Regions from separate parts of the Vibrio coralliirubri genome, predicted to be linked through region 1. Evidence: predicted binding sites of a transcription regulator. Region 1 holds the regulator's gene; the other holds the start of a gene.
The links. Region 1 encodes MetJ, which represses methionine synthesis genes. Its sites were predicted from a motif close to TTAGACNTNTANANGTCTAA; they were not measured.
Positions count from the first base shown of each region.

Region 2: metE (5-methyltetrahydropteroyltriglutamate--homocysteine S-methyltransferase) is a predicted target of MetJ. The motif match lies at 1,804-1,823, and genes of this name have one in related genera.

Region 1 is NZ_AP025470.1:245,892-249,210, reverse strand. Features, by position in the region: gene OCV20_RS01135 (O-succinylhomoserine (thiol)-lyase) at 1-870, opposite strand, end outside; gene metJ (met regulon transcriptional regulator MetJ) at 1,079-1,399, shown strand; gene OCV20_RS01125 (malic enzyme-like NAD(P)-binding protein) at 1,565-2,854, opposite strand; gene rpmE (50S ribosomal protein L31) at 3,188-3,319, opposite strand, start outside.
Region 2 is NZ_AP025470.1:1,326,270-1,329,588, forward strand. Features, by position in the region: gene OCV20_RS06215 (hypothetical protein) at 1-348, shown strand, start outside; gene OCV20_RS06220 (DUF4250 domain-containing protein) at 481-681, shown strand; gene OCV20_RS06225 (LysR substrate-binding domain-containing protein) at 821-1,732, opposite strand; gene metE (5-methyltetrahydropteroyltriglutamate--homocysteine S-methyltransferase) at 2,014-3,319, shown strand, end outside.

The sequences.
Region 1 (3,319 bases):
CGCGATATCATGACCCGGATGTTCAGGAAGGCTTGGGTGATAAATAGTGCCAACGAGATCTTGTTGCTGCAGAGACGCTAGAATCTCACGCGAGCTTTCTTCGTGAACTCGCATACGCGCACCTAGCGTACGAATACCACGTAAAGTCATGTAGCTATCAAATGGTGTGCCGGTCGCACCAATACAGTTGCCCCACCATGCTAGCTCTTCAGCGTGCTCTTCTGTCTTAGTAACCACAACGCCACCAATCACATCTGAGTGTCCGTTGATGTACTTGGTTGTAGAGTGGATAACAAAATCAGCACCCAGCTCTAAAGGCTTTTGGAACACAGGCGTCAAAAACGTGTTGTCGACAGCAACCAGAGCACCAACCTCTTTCGCTTTGCGGCAAGTTTCTGCAATATCAACCACACGAACCAGTGGATTCGATGGGGTTTCAATTAAGATCAATTTTGGCTTAAGCGCGATCGCTGCATCCAGTGCCGCTTGATCCGATTGATCAACGAACAGAACTTTGAAGTCACCTTTTAGCGAGCGAGTGTTAAACAGACGGTAAGTACCGCCGTAGCAGTCGTGCGGTGCAATAATAAGATCATCGCCGCCTAAGAAAGCCGAAACCCATAAGTTAAGCGCCGAAGTACCGCAGTTAGTCACAACCGCGCCTTTGCCTGATTCAAGCTCAAACAGTGCCGTTTCTAATAAACCACGATTTGGGTTACCAGAACGGGTGTAATCGTACTTTGGCACTTCACCAAAAGCGGGAAACCCATAGTTAGTCGAAAGATAAATGGGTGGGACAACGGCATGGTGTTGCGTGTCTGACTCGATACCAGTACGTACTGCGATTGTTGCTGGCTTCCGGCTGCTCATAGGTGCTTCCTTACAAGTTTTGCGTCTGAGAATCACAGCGGCTTGTCGGCATTTTGCGGCTGTGTTAGATATATGTTATTCACTTTACTTTCATAAACGTGAGACGTCAACACTTCTAGACGTCTATATGTCTTTGCTTATGGCAGTAAATCCCGCTAAAATCACCACTATTAATTTATTCTAACAACTAAAGTGATGAAGGTACGCAATGGCCGACTGGAATGGTGAATACATAAGCCCATATGCTGAGCATGGAAAGAAAAGCGAACAAGTAAAGAAAATTACAGTTTCTATCCCTCTAAAAGTGTTAAAGGTTCTTACTGACGAGCGTACTCGCCGCCAGATTAATAACCTACGCCATGCAACAAACAGTGAGCTACTGTGCGAAGCCTTTCTACATGCGTACACAGGCCAACCACTACCAACGGATGAAGACCTTCGTAAAGATCGTCCTGACGATATCCCTGCTGAAGTGAAAAAACTGATGACAGAAATGGGTATCGAGTTCGAAGCGTTTGACGAAGAATAAAAACAATTCAGTCACTGCCTTCATTATTGATTCGTTATAGCTGACCCTGTTTATCACATCACGCATTGCGTTTTTATGACTACGCTGTGAATGATAGACATAAAAAAACCGACTCCTATGAGTCGGTTTTTTATTATTCTTTTTCGCTCAATAGAGCAACAGCTATTAAGCCATATAGTTAGCAGGCATCTCGATACGAGCTACGCCAGATTCAACAGCCGCTTCCGCAACTGCTCGTGCTACGCGTGGAAGTAGACGTGGATCCATTGGCTTAGGAATGATGTAACCCTTACCGAACTCCAGTGCAGTCTCGCCCGCAGCTGCTAGTACTTCAGCTGGAACTTCTTCTTTCGCTAGTTCACGAATCGCTTTAACCGCCGCCAGCTTCATTTCGTCATTGATTTCGCTCGCACGCACGTCTAGTGCACCACGGAAAATGAATGGGAAACAAAGTACGTTGTTTACTTGGTTAGGGTAATCACTGCGGCCTGTACCCATGATTAGGTCAGAACGAACTTCGTGTGCAAGCTCAGGCTTGATCTCTGGATCTGGGTTTGAACATGCAAACACAACTGGCTTATCAGCCATCAGCGTTAGTGCTTCAGCAGGCAGTAGGTTAGGACCCGATACACCCAAGAACAGGTCAGCGCCTTCGATAACATCTTCAAGCGTGCGCTTGTCAGTGTTATTTGCGAACAGCTCTTTGTATTCGTTTAGGTCATCACGACGAGTGTGGATCACACCTTTACGGTCAAGCATGTAGATTTTTTCACGCTGAGCGCCACACTTAATCAGTAGCTCCATACAAGCAACCGCTGCTGCGCCAGCACCTAAACAAACGATCTTACACTCTTCAAGTTTCTTACCTTGAAGTTCGATCGCATTCAGCATACCCGCTGCCGTTACAATCGCTGTACCGTGTTGGTCATCGTGGAATACCGGAACATCACAACGTTCAATCAGGCGACGTTCAATCTCAAAACAGTCTGGTGCTTTGATGTCTTCTAGGTTAATACCGCCGAATGTATCTGCGATATTCGCAACCGTATCAACGAACTCATCGATTGTGCGGTGTTTTACTTCAATATCGATAGAATCTAAACCAGCAAAACGCTTAAACAGGAGCGCTTTACCTTCCATAACAGGTTTAGAAGCAATAGGGCCAAGATTACCTAGGCCAAGAATCGCTGTACCGTTAGAGATAACTGCAACCATGTTGCCTTTACCTGTGTACTTATAAACGTTATCAACGTTCTGTGCGATCTCGCGAACAGGCTCAGCCACGCCTGGGCTGTATGCAAGTGCTAGGTCTTCTGCAGAGTTTGCAGGCTTCGTCAGTTCTACGGCAATTTTGCCTGGAATTGGGAACTCATGGTAATCAAGAGCTTGCTGACGGAATTGTTCTTGAGGTGATAATTCTTGAGAGGATTGAGCTTGGCTGCTGTCTTCAGACATAGGTGTAGGTTCCTAGGATATTATTATTTGGGGGATCTTGTTCATGTTAATGGATGTACTTCAAAGTTCCTAGGTGGTTGGAGCCTCTGTCTCATTAAAAAACGAGATTTCACTACTAATAAGACCAGTGAGCAGTTGAAATTACTATCGCTTGTTGAACTTTCGAGCTGAATTTTGGTGCAGAGAGATACGCAAGGAATTGCCCTGCAATAGAAAGGTAGGCAACTTATCGTGAGGCGGGATTGAAGCTTGAATGAAAGTCAGTGCTTTCTCAAATTGCAGGCAACAAAAAAGGACACCGAAGTGTCCTTTTTCATGTCTAAATAGCGAGAATTACTTCTTGCTAGAAAGAGCACCGAAACGCTTGTTGAAGCGATCAACACGGCCGCCAGTATCTACGATACGTTGCTTACCAGTGTAGAACGGGTGACATTTGTCACATACGTCTAGGTGGATTGATTCTTT
Region 2 (3,319 bases), 1.1 Mb from region 1:
ACTACTGTATTGCTAGTGGCACTGTTAGGCTCAGCGTTTGGTCATTTGCTACTGACGATTGCAAGAACGCGCTTACAGGCATTTCACCGAGTTCTGCCCGTTGTTGGTGTGCTGACGGGGATGTTGGTGGTTTTGGCGACAGTCGTGAGTGTTTATTCTCTGTCTGAAGCTCAACTAGAGCCTGTGATTTCAACGCTACTGTTCAGCTTTGCTTTGTTAATCTCCGCTATCGTGGTTTGGTGTTGGCATTTACTGTTCGTTAAAACCCCTGAAAAACTGCAACTGACGATTTCGTTACTGATGTTATTGGCTGCGGCTGTCGGTTTAACGCCAGTTTGGGCACTTTAACCGCGCACTTTCATTAATTACGTACGCTCATTAATCACGCATTCTCTTTAAGAAGTGTGATCAGTTTTTTAGCATGGCGTTGGTAAGCGTTCTAAACTTAATTCTAGTCGGTGTGTTCGTAAGGAGTACGAGATGGATTTAAGCAACGTCAAAGGTTTCGATAGCATTATCTTGCTGGGAATCGTGAATGAAAAACTTCGCCTAGAGTGCGATAGCTTTGAAGAGCTGATCAGTATGTATGAAATGGATATAGAAAGTGTCGTGGGCAAGCTCGATATGCTTGGCTATCAATACGACCCATTGACTAACCAGTTTAAGTCTTATCCAAGATAGGCTATTTTCGCGAATCAACAGATATCGAAAATTATCGGTACTGAAACTAAAAAGTCACAGATTATCTGTGACTTTTTTTGTTTCTGGCGTTTGTCTATCCGATTTAACAATGGCTTAAGCTAGCCCAATAATGAACCTCTTAAACGACCTCGATACCATCTAAGTGACTCTTACTCTGCTGTCTTGCTGTGCTAAAGAAAGCCTGTAGGTAACGTTTGTCTTTTTCTGAGTTTCTTACCGCTGCAAATAGTCTTCTTGAAAGCCCTTTACCTAACGGCTTGCTGGCTATCAAACCTTGTCTTGAGAACTCACTGATCGCCCAGTTTGGTAATGCCGCGACCCCTAAACCCGCTGATACCATTTGCACCAACATCAAGGTGTTGTCTGCTTGTTTCCACTTCTTAGGTTCCACACCAGCAGGTTGCAAAAAGTGTTTCACGACGTCTAAACGTTGTTTTTGAACAGGATAGGAGAGCATAGTGAGATCGCTAAGATCTTGCGGATCAATGCTCGCTTTATCGGCCAAAGGCGAGTTGATCGCGGTGATAAGGCGCATCTCAAAATCGAAAAGCGGTTCATAATGAACTTCAGAACGAGGCTGTATATCTGAGGTGATCACCAAGTCGAGTTCACCAGCCATTAATGCCGGTAGCGGTTCAAAACCAAAACCTGACGAGAAATCTAAGGTCACGCTTGGCCATGCAACTTGATATTCCTTCAAAGCGGGCATTAGCCATTGGAAGCATGAGTGACACTCAATCGCCATGTGCAATCGACCATTCACATCCTCTTTCAGGCTCGCCAACTCATTCTCTGCTTTAGCGATTCTTGGCTGTATCTCATCTGCGAGCTTAAGCAAGATCTCACCCTCAGAGGTGAATTTCACTGGCCTAGTTTTACGCAGGAAAAGTTGACCACCAATACGTGCCTCTAGGTCTTTCAATTGGTGTGAAAGTGCCGACTGAGTCAGGTGAAGAGAGGTTGCAGTCGCTGTCAGTGAGCCGCTGTCTCTTAAGGTAGTTAATGTTCGAAGGTGTTTAAGCTCTATCATGAGTATTCCTCATATTCCCTAAGCCAATTCAATATTTCTTAATAATCACCCTACGGGTTTTTTTATCATTTGTAAACGTCTAGATGTCCAGATGGATTTGGTTTGTTCATCTTCGTTCCGTTCAAGATGAATATTTTTAATAAACAAGATGAATATTTGGACGTTGTTCATCGTTCAGATTAGGTGGATAGTTTAGCCATCCAGACGCCTTTTTGTGAAAGTAAAAACCATGACAGGCAGTCTGAACAGAAACTAACAAATATTGAATAAGGAACAGGCTCATGACGACAACAACGCATATTCTTGGCTACCCACGTATCGGTGAAAAACGCGAACTTAAATTCACATTAGAGAAGTATTGGCGCGGTGAGATTGATCAATCTGAGCTCAAGCAGCTCGGCAGCGAATTGAGAAATCGTAACTGGAATGTACAAGCCGACGCGAATCTAAGCTTTGCAACTGCGGGTGACTTCGCATGGTACGACCATGTTCTAACTACGACGTTACTTCTAGGCCATGTACCTAAGCGACACGCTGGTGGTAGCGAAGACGAAAAAGCCTTTCCAGACTTAGATACTTTATTTCGAGTTGGTCGTGGTCAATCTCAAACACAATCCACCTGTTGTGGCGGTCAACACGGAACTGAAAGCGCTAAAGATGGTGCAGCAGCATCAGATATGACCAAGTGGTTCAACACTAACTATCACTACATTGTTCCTGAGTTCAGTAAAGACGACACCTTTGAAGTGAGCTGGCCACAACTGTTTGACGAAGTGAGTGAAGCGATTAAAGCGGGGCATAAAGTGAAGCCAGTTCTTCTAGGCCCATTATCTTACTTATATCTCGGCAAAGAAGTGGAAGAGGGCTTTGACCGTTTAACCTTGCTTCCACGTTTGCTTACAGCTTACCAAGCGATTCTGGCAAAACTGGCCAAGTTGGGTGTTGAGTGGGTTCAAATCGATGAACCTATCCTTTCTCTGGAACTTGAAACTAAGTGGGCAGATTCATTCAAATTGGCTTATCAGGTGATTCAAGGCGATGTGAAGCTACTCCTTACTACGTACTTTGATTCTGTGACTGACACGTTAGATAAAATTGTAGAACTGCCCGTCAACGGCTTACACATCGACTTGGCTGCCGCACCGCAGCAACTTGATCAAGTGGTGAATAAGCTACCTGAAGATTGGGTGCTTTCTGCAGGTGCAATCAATGGACGCAATGTTTGGCGAGCTGACTTAGCCGCGCAGCTTGAGTTGCTGCAACCCGTGAAAGAAAAGCTAGGTGATAAACTATGGGTCGCAAGTTCATGTTCACTGCTGCATAGCCCGGTTGACCTTGAGTTAGAAGAGACGCTTAGCGAAGAAGTGAAGAGTTGGTTTGCCTTTGCAAAACAGAAAGTGACAGAGGTGAGCTTATTGGGTGCGGCGTTAGACGGCGACCAAAATGCCATTTTAGCGTGTGAGACTTACAGCCAACCTATTGTTGCACGCAAGAGCGCGACTCATGTGAACAAGCCTCAGGTACAAGCTCGTCTTAGCACGATTACCAAAGCACTAGCAGAGCGCACTGCTCCATACGCAGAGCGTG